Regions from separate parts of the Pseudarthrobacter sp. RHLT3-21 genome, predicted to be linked through region 3. Evidence: riboswitches for the same ligand, from Rfam matches in the RefSeq annotation. Region 3 holds a riboswitch; each other region holds the start of a gene.
What was found. A riboswitch is a leader RNA that binds a small molecule or an ion and turns the genes downstream of it on or off. The one in region 3 is predicted to bind cyclic di-AMP.
Positions count from the first base shown of each region.

Region 1: linked by a shared signal. The riboswitch ahead of AC50YA_RS18815 (M23 family metallopeptidase) and the one ahead of AC50YA_RS16120 (LysM peptidoglycan-binding domain-containing protein) in region 3 are both predicted to bind cyclic di-AMP.
Region 2: linked by a shared signal. The riboswitch ahead of AC50YA_RS08555 (C40 family peptidase) and the one ahead of AC50YA_RS16120 (LysM peptidoglycan-binding domain-containing protein) in region 3 are both predicted to bind cyclic di-AMP.

Region 1 is NZ_JBWZCI010000023.1:19,271-24,508, forward strand. It holds gene AC50YA_RS18790 (thioredoxin-like domain-containing protein) at 1-355, shown strand, start outside; gene AC50YA_RS18795 (hypothetical protein) at 377-634, shown strand; gene AC50YA_RS18800 (TlpA family protein disulfide reductase) at 843-1,502, shown strand; gene AC50YA_RS18805 (anti-sigma factor family protein) at 1,644-1,922, shown strand; gene AC50YA_RS18810 (hypothetical protein) at 1,861-2,196, opposite strand; gene AC50YA_RS18815 (M23 family metallopeptidase) at 2,419-3,195, opposite strand; cyclic di-AMP (ydaO/yuaA leader) riboswitch at 3,201-3,376, opposite strand; gene AC50YA_RS18820 (four-helix bundle copper-binding protein) at 4,298-4,711, shown strand.
Region 2 is NZ_JBWZCI010000006.1:24,682-29,919, forward strand. It holds gene serC (phosphoserine transaminase) at 1-667, opposite strand, end outside; gene AC50YA_RS08545 (iron-dependent transcriptional repressor DtxR) at 943-1,638, shown strand; cyclic di-AMP (ydaO/yuaA leader) riboswitch at 1,793-2,011, shown strand; gene AC50YA_RS08550 (M23 family metallopeptidase) at 2,021-2,839, shown strand; cyclic di-AMP (ydaO/yuaA leader) riboswitch at 2,988-3,150, shown strand; gene AC50YA_RS08555 (C40 family peptidase) at 3,221-3,895, shown strand; gene AC50YA_RS08560 (NlpC/P60 family protein) at 4,068-4,814, shown strand; gene AC50YA_RS08565 (HNH endonuclease) at 5,051-5,238, shown strand, end outside.
Region 3 is NZ_JBWZCI010000016.1:77,320-82,557, reverse strand. It holds gene AC50YA_RS16130 (dienelactone hydrolase family protein) at 1-661, shown strand, start outside; gene AC50YA_RS16125 (protein adenylyltransferase SelO) at 718-2,181, shown strand; gene AC50YA_RS16120 (LysM peptidoglycan-binding domain-containing protein) at 2,251-3,042, opposite strand; cyclic di-AMP (ydaO/yuaA leader) riboswitch at 3,100-3,272, opposite strand; gene AC50YA_RS16115 (aggregation-promoting factor C-terminal-like domain-containing protein) at 3,484-4,776, shown strand; gene AC50YA_RS16110 (cupin domain-containing protein) at 4,798-5,178, opposite strand.

The DNA of each region.
Region 1 (5,238 bases), on a different contig from region 3:
GGGCGCAGGAGGCGATCATGCGCCGGTCTGGATCAACTGCGGGGTCTACACCGATCCGGTCAACGAACAACGCGCGGTGCACTCCCTCGAACACGGCGCCGTGTGGCTCAGCTACAACCCCGACGTGCCAACGGCAGAGCTAACCAAGCTCACCGAACTCGCCGACGGAAAGCCCTACGTCGTTCTCAGCCCGGACAAAGACCAGACCGGCCCGGTCACCGCCACCGCATGGGGCGCCCAGCTAAGCGTGCAGGACGCCGGAGACCCGCGCATCCCCGCTTTCATCCGGGCTTACGCCCAATCCCCGAACGCACCCGAACCCGGCGCCGCCTGCACTGGCGGAACCAACGGCTAGCTAAGACCCCCGAGGAAAACCATGAAAAAGTTCCACAAGCCCAAACAAGCAACCGACCCCGAATCACGCTACCGCCGGCACCGGCGGTTCGTCCGGATCGGACAGGCCCTCATGGTCGCCGGAACGCTGGTCGCCATCAGCCACTGGATCGCCCACCTTGCAGCCACGGGGCAAGGACCGAGCCTCACCGAAGATATTTTCATCGGCTACCCCACCGGTGGCGTGCTGATCCTTATCGGTGCAATTCTCGCCGGACGCACTGACACGAAGAAGCCCTGAGCATGCCGGCCCCGCGACGTGATCCTGCCCTCCCGGGCCCTGAGCTGGACGGCCCGGCCAATTCTGGCCGCCGCGGGTGTCCTCTCTACCTGGGGCGCGCTACGGCATCGCCGTCAGGGTTCGCCGAAATGGCCGCACCCACACCCGTTGGGTATGTATTCCTCCAGTTCCAACCGAGCCGCGAAGTTGCCGTTATCAAAGGACAGCCATGTATGAGCACGTCTCCATGACACCCCGAACCGTAGCCCCCGGGCCAGCGGAGAGATTGCCGGGCTTTTCTCGGCGGCGCCTCCTCTCCTCGGCACTTCTGGGCACCGTGGGCATCAGCGTCCTTGCCGGCTGCGCCTCCAGCGACGCCCTGGCCCGGCAGGCCAAAGCCGGGGACAACAAAAACTACATCGCCGGGGACGGCTCCGTCACCGAATACGCTGCAGCCGAGCGGGAGCCCCCTGTAGTGTTGAGCGGCGAACTGTACGACGGGACAGCCGTAAACTCCCGTGACTGGGCCGGAAAAGTGATCGTCCTGAACTTTTGGTACGCCGCGTGCGCCCCCTGCAGGCTCGAAGCTCCACGGCTGGAGGCACTCTCGAATGAGTTCAAAGCACAAGGCGTCTCCTTCTTCGGCGTAAACATCCGCGATGAGGAACCTACCGCAGCAGCCTTCGAACGGACCTTCGGCGTCAGCTATCCCAGCATGGACGACAAGGACGGGAGCATCCTGCTGGCCATGGCCCAGTACGTTCCACCCCAGGCCGTCCCCTCGACACTCGTCCTGGACAGGGAAGGCAGAGTCGCGGCGCGGATCCTGGGCCTAGCCGACCAAAGCATCCTCAAATCCCTCATTACAGGGGCCATGGCGCGGGATTAGGTCCTGGCGGCAGGGCCTTCCAGACATGCGGCGGAAGTCCAGGAGGCGTCCCATGGCGGACAAAACAATGGCCTTCAGAAAGGAGCAGGAACTTGAGCCCGACCGGAGAGGACAGGTACCGGGGATTGGACCGGAGCATAAGTGCTGGGCGCCCTGAGTCCCTCTGAACGGCGCGAGTTCCATAGACACCTCGGCGGTTGCGCCGAATGTGCGGCATCCGTCGCCCAGTATTCCGGGCTGCCGGCAATGCTGAACCTGCTGACCCCCGACAGGAGCGTAGATCCAGCATTGTCCGGCCACATGCAGCACGGCTTCACTAATAAACTCCACGCGGCGGCCTGCCGCGGGAGCCGCGGGCTCATCCCCGTCCGGGGCCCTCGCCGCCCGGTCCGCTTCCGTTGGTCGCCTCGGTTTCATTGATCCCAGCCTGGCTGCGGGCATCATCCGTTTCTTCCGAAACGGGTTCGCTTCCTTGCTCGAACTGCGCCCGGTAACGCACACGCCGGATTCGTCTGGTCATGGAAACCATGAGCAGGACAACTGCGATGACCATGAACGCCGTCATCGCGAAACCCAGAAATCCGGGAGTTACCTGATCCGCGTCCAGTCCTGGCCTCAGACCTTCGTTGCCTGGACCCGGGGCCGGCGTCGTGGCCAGGGCGTAAAGACCCGCGGCAGCCATTGAGATTTGCACTGTCTAGTCCTTTGTCCGGCTCGTTGTGTGGGCGCCCGCAGATGGCCCTCGTGCGTCATCCGCCCGAGCCAGGAACCATGACTGGCACTGAGTGTGGTCCGTCAGGACCGCAGAGAAACAGGGTGCAGACGCACCCGCAACTGTACCGCTTCGTCGCCCGGCTGCCGCTTTTCACGCGCAAGCAGTCAGCGCAGCCATCTAAGGGGCTGCGGGCCGGGCCTCTTAGATGAAGGCAGCCGGGTCAACGGTCTGGCCGTTGACCATGACCTCGAAGTGAAGGTGGCAGCCGGTGGAGGCACCGGTTGTGCCTACCCCTGCAATCTGCTGGCCCTGAGCCACGGTCTGTCCGAGGGAGACGCCGATGCTGGCCAGGTGGTTGTAGGTGGTCTTCAGGCCGTTGCCGTGATCAACGACGATCCGGTTGCCGCCGCCGTACGGGCTCCAGCCGGCCTCGGTGACGGTGCCGGAACCGGCGGCGAAGACCGCCGTCGAGCACGCCCCGGTCAGGTCGACCCCGGTGTGCATTTCAGCTGCGGCCCCGGTGATCGGGCTGATTCTGAAGCCGAAGGGGGAACTGACGTTAATCGACGCGAGCGGGGCACGCAACCCCGTGGATGGGGATGCCGGGACGGGCGCGGGGGCGGCCTCGGGTGCCTTGACCGCCCCAGCGGGCTGCGCCGGGGCAGCGGGCGCAGGCGCAGGCTGGGAGGTCACCTCCGGGCGGTCAAAGGTGAGAACAGTGTCAGCTGCTGCCGTGACCGCCGCTTCCGGAGCCGGGGCTGCCACGGCCACTGGCCGGTCCTGGGCCGTAGCGCGGCTGCCGGAGTCAGCCTGCGCCGCGGACAGAGCAGTGAGGGCAATCATTCCCGTGACGGCGGCCGTCACCCCGAACTGCTGGCCGCGTAGCCGGAACGTTGATTCCTGGAAGAACGGACGGCGGCGTGGTGAGGCAGCGGCCGGAAGGGCGCGGCGACGGCCGTGTTTTGACTGGGCAGGCAAGATAGTGGTCCTCTCGGCGCCGGCGAAGTTAGCTGTCGGATTCGGACGAGTGGACTGTCCGGCTGCCCTGCAGGACGCGATCAGGACGCGCAGTCACAGGTCGGCTTCACCCCAAGGTGCATCATTACGCACCAAAAGTGGGTCCTCCGCCCCCGCCTGAGAAAGATCAGGTTCACGGACCGCCGGCGGGGTTTGGCGAAGCGGTCACATCCATACCCGTTGGGGGTATGTGTTTATTCAACTTTAGCGAAGCGTCGGCTTAAGTTACAAATCCGTTATCAAAGGCGCTCCGGAATTAAGGGGAAAGGGATGGTGACTGGCGGGGCACCGGAAGGTTACGCTGGGCGGGACTTGCCCCAGGAGAGACCAGATGGCCCTTCAACGTTCCACGCTTCCACTGCTGGTCCGCAGGCTTGCGGCGCTGCGGGCTGTTCTTTCCTGCCTCGTGATCGTCCTCCTGGTGGCCGGGCCAGTTGCCTTTTGTAATGGACAAGACCACGTGGTGGGGGTGTCCGACCGCAGCCCTTCCGCCGCCGCACAGCACCAGCGCGAGACTGCGATCCCCGGGGGACAGGAGAACCCTCGGGGACGTTCGAACAGAGTGAGCCCGGTCGGAGCCCACTCCGCCTCCGACGTGCTCAGCGGGGTCCCGCGCAGCGGGTGCCACGAGACCGGAGGCACCCGGGCAGTCAGTCCACGGTCGTGGCCCGTTGCTGTGACCGACGCGGCGCAGCCAAGGCCAGGACCGCTCATACCTGATTCCACGGGCCCGCGCGCCCGGCACCCGGCACCCCACATCGCCAACAGGCCCCAAGCACCGCTGAGCTGGCAGGCGCTAACCATAACTCAACTGTCTGTCAGTCGGACATAAAAGCGCACGCTCCCCGTCCGGCCGCGCAAACGCCAGGCCATACGGCCTGCAAGTGGCACCCTTCGACCTGGCTGGCGTAAACACCGCGTGCGGGCCGCCCTTTGGGTCCTGCCTTCAGCGATCAGAAGGAGGCCCGAGAAAGAACATCAGCCAAACAGCCGGCACCTCAGAAAACATCAGCCGGTCTCCGCACCAGGTTCCTGCCGTTCAGTATTGGAAAGAGAGAAAGAAATGACACACGGAAGCACCCACAAGATGCTCGATGCGTACCCGAAGGATCTCGGCGGCATCGATCAGCACATGCTCGCCGAATGCATTGCGGCTTGCTTTGACTGCTCACAGGTGTGTACCGCCTGCGCTGATGCCTGTCTCGGCGAAGACATGGTCGCCGAGTTGACCAAATGCATCCGCACCGATCTTGACTGTGCGGACATCTGCGCGGCCACGGCAAACGTCCTCTCCCGCCACACCGGCTATGACGCCAACGTCACCCGCGCGGTGCTGCAGGCCTGCGCCACCATCTGCAAGGCCTGCGCCGAGGAATGCGAGCAACACGCAGGCATGCATGAACACTGCCGGCTCTGCGCCGAGGCCTGCCGCCGTTGCGAAAAGGCATGCAACGACCTTCTCGGCTCGCTCGGCTGACCCTGCCCCAGGGCCCTACCCAACGGTGACCGGAGATCCAACACCTTCCGGCACCCGCGGGAAGGCCTGCCCTGCGTCATCCCGGCCTTAAGGCACCCCCAATGCGTCCCTGAGCTCTGCCACAGGAGCATCCAGGGGGATGAAAGTGCCAGTCGAATCGTTAATCCGTGTGGGGACGCGACCAGCGCCACGGATCGCTCGGCGACCGTGGCGCCATCTTCCGTCGAAAGGAATAAATGAAACCCAGGCAGCCCTCAGGCCCGCGTCAGGGGTCCATCCCACCTGCCGGCGGCACCTTGGCCGGGATAGGTGCCGCGTCCGGGAGCCCGGTCGACGACCCGCAGCTGCGGCGAATGCTGGCCACCCACATGCATTGCGGTGAGCCTATGCGTCTGGTCCCGGCCGACAAAATGCCTGTACTTCTCTTCCCGGAGGCATTGGTCAGTCACCCCCCGGAGCCATCCGGGGGCGTGCTGATGTACCGGTGCGCCTGTGGCTTCACCTTTGATCGAAGCCCAGACTGACGG
Region 2 (5,238 bases), on a different contig from region 3:
TGACCCGGGCGGCGCGTTCCAGCGCGGCGGGGGAGAAGAGGCCCAGCCACAGGCCGCCGTCGGACGCGAAGTTCTTCTGCGGGGCGAAGTAGTAGACGTCGGCCTCGGAGACGTCCACGTCCAGGCCGCCGGCTGCGGAGGTGGCGTCCACCAGGACCAGGGAACCGGCGTCGGCGCCCGCAACGCGCTTGACCGGAGCCGCGACACCGGTGGAGGTTTCGTTCTGCGGCCAGGCGTAGACATCCACGCCTGCCTCGGCGGCCGATACCGGGTGCGTGCCGGGCTCTGACTTGATGATGGAGGAGGCGTCCAGGAACGGGGCCTTGTTGGTGGCTGAGGCGAACTTGGAGCCGAACTCGCCGAAGGACAGGTGCTGGGCCTTCTTCTCCACCAGGCCGAAGCTGGCGACGTCCCAGAAAGCGGTGGAGCCACCCACGCCGAGGACCACTTCGTAGCCTTCGGGGGCGCGGAAGAACTGGCTGAGGCCTTCACGGACGGAGCCTACGAGGTTCTTGACGGGAGCCTGGCGGTGGGAGGTGCCCAGGATGGTCTTGGACGCCGCAGAGAGCGCTTCGAGCTGCTCCGGCCTGACCTTGGACGGGCCTGCGCCGAACCGTCCATCCTTTGGCAGGAGGTCGGCAGGAATAGTGATGCTGGTTTCGCTCACGGGGGCTCCAATTTCGGCATGGACGTGGCTCACGTCCGGGCGGTGGGTTGGCCGGTAGTCGGCAGTGACTGCATAAGGACCTCCTTTATTCTGCCTGAACCCCGCGATTGGGCGGGAACCTGCGCCGTCATAGTCCGGCCAATGAGACCGTTTGTCCCCGTTCGGGGATTATCCGGACAAATTCAAAATAGGCTAAGCTCTTTACCGGACCTCGCCGCTGCTGGACGCGATACGGTGGGACAACGCAAGGTACTGCGCTCGAGGAGCTGAGCTGGATGACGGATCTGATCGATACTACGGAGATGTATCTTCGGACCATTTTGGAGCTTGAAGAGGAGAACATCGTTGCTCTTCGCGCACGCATCGCCGAACGGCTGCGGCATTCCGGCCCCACGGTGTCCCAAACCATCGGCCGGATGGAACGCGACGGACTGGTGGTGGTCTCGGGAGACCGTCACCTGGAGCTGACCGAAGCCGGGCGGAAACGCGCCACGGAAGTGATGCGCAAGCACAGGCTGGCGGAACGACTCCTGGCGGATGTGATTGGCCTGGACTGGGCCTACGTCCACGATGAAGCGTGCCGCTGGGAGCACGTGATGAGCGAACGCGTTGAGCAGCGCATCTACGAATTGCTCAACCATCCCACCGAGTCCCCGTACGGCAACCCCATCCCCGGGCTGGCCGCCCTGGGCGGGCCGGCGCCTGCGTTGCCTGACGCCGCTGTGATTAATCTCCTTGATGCGATGCAGGGCTACGGGCCGGCGTCGAACGTGACGGTCAGTCGGCTGGCCGAGCCCATCCAGGTGGAACCTGAGCTGCTGGTCCAGCTGGACGAAGGCGGAATCAGGCCCGGCGCTTCGGTGTCCCTGGAGCGCGTGGGGGAGTACATTTCCGTACGGGTTCCGGGAATTGAAGGGGCGCTTGAACTGCCCCCTGAAGTGGCATCGCACGTCTTCGTTTCGGTCAGCTGACGGGCAGGCGGTCCCCCGCCTGGGGCTGCGCTATAGCGCAGTGGCTCCAGATTCCGCAAAGATAACGGAATTGTTACTGTCCAACTTAATCACCTATAGTTGAAACTCAGCGTCGATACAAAAGCGTTACCTGATCCGGAGCCGAGCTCTGCCAGCGGATCAGGTGCACGAGTCACCAACTGGCAGAGGCGGGGGAACCACAACCGGCAGTCGCAAGACTGCCTTGGGGTGAAGTCCGTCAGCAGCAAGCCTCTTCCAGCGAAGGATCCTCACGGGATATCTCTGCGCCAAGTGCTTGTCACGGCGGACCGGGTCTTTGAACTCTCTGACCCGAATCCGACAGCTAACTTCGCAGGCTACCCAGAGAGGAACATTCTTGACCATGCAACACTCCAGGGGCCGCCGTCGCGCGGTGGGCCCCGCTTCGGCGCCCAGAGCGGCCGAGGATTTCTCTGCGGAGAGGCCCCGCGACCCGCAGCGGGAAGCACGCCGCCGGCGGGGACCCTTCCGGCAGATCACCGATTTCGCCGCTGCCAGCGGCCTCGGCCAGAAGGCCGGCATCGCCTTGGCAGCAACAGGCCTGGCGCTCACCGTGACGGTCCCTGTGACCGGCCCCGTAATGGCCACTCCGGAACCCGGCCAGGCGGCGTCGGCCGTTTCCGCCGCTCCGCAGCCCGAAGTTACCGCCGAAGCCGCCGCCCAGATTGATTTCAGCCGCTCGTCCGTGGTTACCCAGGGTGACCCCGACGGCAAGCTGAAGCAGCTGCTGAGCTCGCAGTCCGCGGGATCCATAACCCGCGCCGCCTCTGCCGGAAGCCTCGGCCCGCCGCTGGCCCAGCTGGTTACGGCCTCACCCTTCGGATTCCGGGTCAGCCCCATCACCGGCGGCACCGGAGACTTCCACCGCGGCCAGGACTATGTGGCACAGTGCGGGACGTCCGTCCTGGCCGCCGCTAGCGGCACTGTGACGTTCGCTGGCTGGCACCAGTTCGGCGGCGGCAACCGCGTAGTGGTGGATCACGGCAATGGCCTTGAAACCACCTACAACCACCTCTCCTCCGCCAGCGTCAAGGTCGGCCAGACGGTCAGCCGCGGCGATGTGGTTGCCCTGAGCGGAACCACGGGCGCGTCCACGGGCTGCCACCTCCACTTCGAGGTCCAGGTCAATGGCGAAGTGGTTGACCCCACCGGCTGGCTCTGACCCAAATGATGGCAAACTATCGAATCGCAGCGACGTGCCGTGACCTGAATGTGACATTGGCTCGGAACTCCTGTAACGTCTAAAGCGCGTCAACTTTTCCGAAGTTGACGTTCTTGAGTGGATTGCCTAGCTCTGCCACCGCTCAAGGTCCGTTCGCATGACATCGTCTGGCAGGGGCGGGGGAACCAATTTTGGCCTTCGATTCTGAAGGCCTTGGGGTTAAGTCGCAAAGCTTCCACTGTGAAGCAGCGCGGCCGGGTGACTCCCATCCGAATCCGACAGCTCACCTCGCAGGCATTGGGAGAGGCTACCTTCGTGTCTTCACGCCATAATTCTGCGCGTCACCGCGCACAACCGGTTCGCACCAACCCCTTGGGCTCCGTGTCCAAGGCGGTCAGTGCCAATGCCGGGACCGTAGGTCGCCAGGCTGCTGTTATCGCAGCTGCATCAGGTCTGATCCTGAGCATGGGGCTTCCGGCCAACGCCGCGGACACCACCGCCGGCGTATCCGCCTCCACCGAGTCCGGTTCCGCGCAGACGGCACTTGCCGTCACTGCGGCGCCCACGGCTACCGTTTCCTTCGAGCGCCCCGTGATCAAGACCACGCCGGCACCGAAGGTTGAGACGGTCCGTGCGCAGTCCACGGCCTCCGAAACCGGGGCTCAGGGTGCTGCCGCAACCGAGGCCGCGGCCTCCAAGCTCGCTGACACTGTCTCCTCCGCCGCCGCTTCGGGCCTGGCAGCACTTGCCTACACCGGTATCGGCCACCCCTACCTCTGGGGCGGCACCACTCCCAATGGCTGGGACTGCTCAGGCTTCACGCAGTGGGTCTACGCCCAGGCCGGCATCAGCATTCCCCGCACCAATGCCTGGACCGCCATGCGGCCCACCGCCACACCGGCTCCCGGTGACCTGGTCATGCAGAATGGCGGCGCCCACGTCGGCATTTACGTCGGCAACGGCATGATGATCAGCGCACTGAACCCGTCACAGGGCACGCTGCTCCACTCCGCGGCATCCACGGGGTCCTCCGCGTTCTTCACGATGGCCCCGTAGGTCCTGCACTTCAGTAGTTCCTGCAGCCCAGTGCTGCCGGAACACGTTTCTTCGACAGAAACTCTTCGCTAAATCCCCGTTCGGGGCGTGCCGGCGTACCCCCAAGATGCCGGCGCGTCCAAAGCCCTTGGGCTGCCCACGCGGTCCTGAGGAAAACGAAAGAGAGAAATTAATGACTACACGTGCAACTGTTGCACGGCACCGCGCCGAGGTCACCAAGACCAACTCGCTGGCTGTCATTGCCAAGGCTGTCGGCGACAACGCCGGTGGCATGGGCCGTCAGGCTGCGGTTATCGCTGCTGCTTCCGGCCTTGTCCTGACCAGTGGTCTCGCTGCGAACGCGGCGGACACTGGAGTCCAGCATGAAGGTGCGTCCGCTTCGAACCTTGAGGTTGAGGTTTCCGCCCCGGCCATCATTTCGGCTGCGTCCACCATTGCCATCTCCTACGAGAAGCCTGCCGTGACCACCACGCCGGCTCCGGTTGAGGCTCCCGCGCCCGTTGTTGAAGCTCCAGCTCCGGCTAAGGCCGCGGCAACCGTCAAGGTAGCGTCAGCAACTCCTGCTGCTCCTTCGGCTCCGGTCGCTGCCAGCGGCAAGGGTGCTGCCATCCTGTCTGCTGCTTACGCACAGCTCGGCGTCAGCCAGGACTGCACCATGCTGGTGACCAACGCCCTGGCCGCCGTGGGCATCAACTACCACGGCTGGCCCGCCGGCTACCTGTCCCTGGGTAAGACCGTGAGCGCCGCCGAGGCCCAGCCCGGCGACCTGATCTACTACGCCGACGGCGGCGCGGGCGTGGCCCACATTGCCGTGTACGCCGGTAACGGCCAGGCAGTGCACGGCGGCTACAACGGCAACCAGACCGTTGTGTTCAGCGCCAACGTTGGCTCAGGACCGGTCTTCATCCGCGTGTCCTAGCGCCAGAGTCAGTCTTCAAAGGACCCTCGCCTCACGGCGGGGGTCCTTTGCTGTCTCCGGGCCGCGGCACTGCTCCGGACGGGTGCCCGGGCCCGACACGTGACCCCGGTTACTTCGGGGATTAGTTGATTCCGGGATTCTTTGTTTACTCTTGTGGTGTCGATCCATAGCCCGGATATGCCGGGGGCAGCCGGCCCTCGTGCCCCTGACGGGTGCGGCCACGAAGAGGTACGTGCATGCGCACTCTCGTTCTGAATGCTGGATATGAACCGCTGGCGGTAGTCACCTTTCGCCGGGCGCTGGTGCTTGTGCTCACGGGCAAGGCCAGTGTTATTGCCGAGGGCGAAGATCCCGTGGTGGGACCGCAGGACATCCTGGGCCGCCCGTCCGTGATTCTCCTGAACCGCTACATCCGCCCCAGATA
Region 3 (5,238 bases):
GTTCTCTGCCGACGGAACCGATATCAACGGTTACCTCGCCCGGCCTGAATCCGGCGCAGCCGGCCCGGCGGTGCTGGTCTGCCACGAGAACCGAGGCCTGACCCCTCACATCCAGGACGTTGCCCGCCGCTTTGCCAAGGCCGGGTACGCGGCGTTGGCCCTTGACCTGCTGAGCAGGGAAGGCGGCACCGCCAGCCTTGACTCCGACGCCGTGTCAGGCGCACTGACCAGCGCCGGCGCCCAACGCCATGTTGCTGACTTCGCCGCCGCCTTTGACTATCTTCAGGCCCAGGACTTCGTGGACTCCGGACGCATCGCCATGAACGGGTACTGTTTCGGCGGCGGCATCACCTGGCAGGCGGCAACCGAGCTGGCCGGGCTGAAGGCCACCGCCGCGTTCTATGGGCCGGCGCCGGACCTGAACAAGGTGCCGGCCATCAAGGCAGCGGCGTTCGGGATCTATGCCGAACTCGACCAGCGGATCACCGGCGCGATGCCGGGCCTCCGCGACGCCTTGGACGCCACCACCGTGACGCATCAGCTCACCGTCTACCCCGGCGTCGACCATGCCTTCCACAACGACACCGGCGAGCGCTATAGCGAAACCCAGGCCACGGCTGCCTGGAACGACACCCTCGCCTGGTTCGGACAACACGTCTGAGGCTGCACAGCTGATCAGCCGCGGCATGGCGGTCCTGCCGCGGGTAGTCTTGAAGGATGAGCACCGCAATCCCACTAACGCTCACCTTCGACGGGCAATTCGCCCGGGAACTTGAGGAGCTGGCGGTTCCGTGGCAGGCGGAGGAAGCGCCTGACCCGCAGCTGCTGGTCCTGAACGAGCCGTTGGCAAGCGAGCTGGGCTTGGACCCGTCCTCGCTGCGGACGCCTGACGGAACACGGCTGCTCATCGGCAACCGGGTCCCCGAAGGTGCCACACCCGTGGCCCAGGCCTATGCCGGCCACCAGTTCGGCGGCTACTCACCCCTGCTCGGCGATGGTCGGGCCCTCCTGCTGGGTGAGGTCACGGACAGCCATGGGCGGCTTCGGGACATCCACCTTAAGGGCTCCGGCCGGACACCGTTCGCCCGCGCGGGTGACGGTCTCGCCGTCGTCGGTCCCATGCTGCGCGAGTACGTCGTCAGTGAAGCCATGCACGCCATGGGCATCCCCACCACGAGGTCCCTCGCCGTGGTGGCCACGGGCCGGCCCGTCCGCCGCGAAACCATACTGCCCGGGGCGGTGCTTACCCGGGTGGCGAGCAGCCACCTGCGAGTTGGCAGCTTCCAGTTCGCCCGCGTCAATGGCGACACGGACCTCCTGCGCCGCCTGGCCGATCATGCCATCAGCCGCCATTACCCGGACGCCGCGCTCGCCGACAAGCCCTATCTCGCGTTCCTCGATGCGGTCATAGCCGCCCAGGCGTCCCTGGTGGCGCAATGGATGCTGGTGGGCTTCGTCCACGGCGTGATGAACACCGACAACATGACCATCTCCGGCGAGACCATCGACTACGGTCCGTGTGCGTTTATGGACGCCTTTAACCCCGGCGCGGTCTACAGCTCCATCGACGCGGACGGACGCTACGCCTACGCCAACCAGCCGGTCATTGCCGAGTGGAACCTCACCCGGCTTGCCGAAGCACTCCTGCCCCTGCTCCATGAAGACCAGGATCAGGCTGTGGCGCTCGCCGTGGAGTCCCTCGGCGCCTTCCGTACGCTGTACAGCGCGGCCTGGTCAGCCGGCATGAAATCCAAGCTTGGGCTGCGCGCGGACACGCACGACGACGTCGCGTCGCCTCTGGTGAACGGTGTGCTGGCCCTGCTCCAGGAAGGTCAGGTGGATTACACGTCCTTCTTCCGGAGCCTTGGTTCGGCGGCCCGCGGCACCCCGGAAACTGCCCGGGCCATGTTCGCGGACCCGGGAGCCTTCGACGCCTGGGCCGCACCGTGGCTGGCCCTGGTGCCGGATGCGGACCTGATGGACCGGACCAACCCCGTCTACATCCCTAGGAACCACCTGGTGGAGGAGGCCCTTGACGCTGCTATTGCAGGCGACCTGGACCCCTTCAACGTCCTGGTGGACGTCCTTGCGGATCCGTACACGCCGCGGCCCGGCCTGGAACGCTACGCAGGCCCCGCCCCTGAAGCCTTCGGGAGCTACCGGACCTTCTGCGGGACCTAAGCGAACACAAGGGGTGGACGACGGCGGCACGCGGCTGGGTGCCGCCCGCCGCCGTCGTGCACGCCCGGATCACGCTACGCGGACGAAGGACGCTCCGGCGAGCCAGCTGATGGAGTGGACTTCGGTTTTGTAACCGTCCACCCCGCCACTGACAACCTGGCCGTTGCCGGCGTAGACGCCCACATGGCCGGCCGTGATGACCAGGTCACCGGCGGCAGGCGTGCCCACCGCCGTGCCGTACTGGTAGAACTGGCCCGGCGCCAGGTCTCCCACGCTCTTACCGACCGAGCGCAGCGCTTTCTCCACCATGGCAGTGCAGTCCTGCTGGAGGCCGAGCTGAGAATTGGCGGAAGCCAGGATGGCCGCGCCGACTGAGCCGGCGGGCGCCTGGGCCGCCGGTGCGGACGTTGACGCCAGCTGGATGCCGGTGTTGGTGGGGGCGGCCGGGGCCGCCGCGGCCTTCGCCACCGGGGCCGGTGCGGTGTAGCCGGCGCCGGGGATCCGGATCTGGTCGCCGGGGTAGATGATGCTGCTCAGCGAGAGTCCATTGGCGGCAAGGACGTCGTTGAGCGGGACGCCATTGGTGGCGGAAATCTGGCCCAGTGTTTCACCCGAAACGACGGTGTGGACGTTGGCCGCGGCGGGGGCCGCCGCAGCGGTGGCCTGAGCAGTAGCGGCCGGAGCCGCTGCACTGGTTTGGCCCTGGACCTGGGCAGTCCCGGAATTATCAGGGCCATGGACACCGGCCTGAGCCGGGACGCCGACGCTGAAAAGGATGCCGGACGCTGCAACAGCCACAAGGGCCGGGCGGCCGAACGTCAGGGCGCGCGCTTTGGCCGTGGAAGACAGGCCGACAAGCACGGTTGAGCGGTTAGAAACCGCACGATGGCGTGCGGAAGTGAAATTCTTGGACACGGTTGATCGCCTCTCCCATGCCTGCGGGGTGAGCTGTCGGGTTCGGGTCGGAGACACCCGGCCGGTAACGCCACCGCACGGGACGGAGCGACACCGACTTAACCCCAAGGCTTTGAAAAAGCCGTGGAAACGTGGTTCCCCCGTCCCTGCCAGTTGGAAAGTGACTGGATCCCGGTCAGCGGCAGGGCTCGGCATGCTGGCGGGAATGTCCCGGCTTGAGCCAGGCCACCGCTCGACCATAACTTCTGCTCGGCGGCAATGTCACATTCCGGTAACGGAATGTACGCGTGAAATTCACCTGTGGTTCTGCCCGGATTCCCTGCTCCTCGCTAACGATGTTGCAGGTCAGCCCCCGTAATCCGTATATGCCCGGTAAGCTCACCAACTATGTCCCGGATTGTTCAAAAAATGCGGCTGCCCGCCCTCGCAGGCGTGCTGGCGGTCGCCCTGGTGGGGTCGGCTGCGCCGCTTCCCTCACATGCCGCCGACGACGCGCCGCCGGGCGGCTATCCCTCGTGGCAGGACGTGCAGAACGCCAAGCAAAGCGAGGCCGGAAAAGCGGCAGAGGTCACCAGGATCAACGGGTTGCTGGGCGGGCTCCAGACCGAAGCGGAGGCGCTGGGCAATGCGGCCGTAACGTCCGCCGCGGAGTACGCCTTGGCCGAAGCGGCGCTTCAGGCCGCCACCTCCACCGTGGACGCCCTGACCGCCCAGACCGCACGCGCCGCGGCCGACCTGGGAAAGTACAAGAAAGAAATCGGTGCCCTGGCGGCCCAGTCGTACAAGACCGGTGGCACCAACATGGGCTTCTTCGTTGCCCTCGACGCCGTGCAGAACAACAGCATCCAAGGCCTGAATATCGTCCAGATCGTCAGCGACAAGACTGCTGCCCTGGTAAACAAATCCGCAGCCGCCGAACGCATTTCCCGCGCCCTCGCTGATCAGGAACAGGCCGCCAGGGCCGAGCGCGAGCGCCTGTCCGGCGAAGCCAGAACCAAGCTCGACGCCGCCCAGTCCGCCCAGCAGGCCATGTCCCGGCAGATCGCGGAGCAGCAGGAACACGGCCAGGAACTGACAGCGCAGTTGGCCTCCCTCAAGGGCACCACCGCTGCGGTGGAGGGGGAATTCCGGCAGGGCCAGGCGGCGTTGGCCGCGTACGAAACGGCGCAGGCCGCCAAGCGGGCCGCGGCGCAGGAACAGGCACGCCAACAGGCGGAGGCGGCAGCCAAGGCAGCTGCCCTCGCCGCTGCGCAGAAGCCGGCTCCGGCCCCACCGGCTGTACCGGGAGTGCCCGCCCCCGCTCCTGTCCCGAGCCCGACGCCGGCCCCGCCGCCCGTCGTCGTCGTGCCTTCCGTGCCGGGCGGCGCCGTGAACGATCCCGTCGGCGCAAAAAACTACGCGGCCGGGCAGCTGGCTGCCTACGGCTGGGGCCAGGACCAGTTCCAGTGCCTGGCATCACTGTGGACCAAGGAGTCCAACTGGCTGACCACCGCCACCAACCCCTACTCGGGCGCATACGGGATCGCCCAGGCGCTGCCGGCCAGTAAGTATGGGACGGCCGGCGGCGACTGGCTCACCAGTTACCGGACCCAGGTCAATTGGGGACTGTCGTACATCGCGGACCGCTACGGGTCACCATGCGGCGCGTGGAGCCATTCCGTGGCCAATAACTGGTACTGACCTGTAGGGACCGCAGCCGGGTTACGTTCCGGAGGCTTTGGCGAATTCCGCGGCGCTGAAGAATTCAATGCCGACGAAGGCTTCATCCCCGTCCACCCAGGCGTCATGCCCTGGTGGAATGGTGTAGGAATCGCCGGCGCTGATGTTGATCCGGTTGCCATCGGTGGTCTCGACGTTGAGGGCACCGGAAACGCAGTATCCGACGTGGTTGTTCTGGCAGGACTCGGTTTGGACCACCGGCTTGATGCAGTCCGACCAGCGCCAGCCGGGACTGAACGTCAACCGGCCAACCGTGTAGTCGCCCAGGTTGACGACGTCCACTTCCGTTTTCTCCGGCCGGCGCTTCTCATCCGGTGTGTTGTGGGACTTGACTGCCAGCTCGGTGACGATGTTTGTAGGCATGGCACGCAGACTTTCTCTGTGGAGTTTGTGTCTATCAGCTGTCTGTCCTTGGCGGCCAGA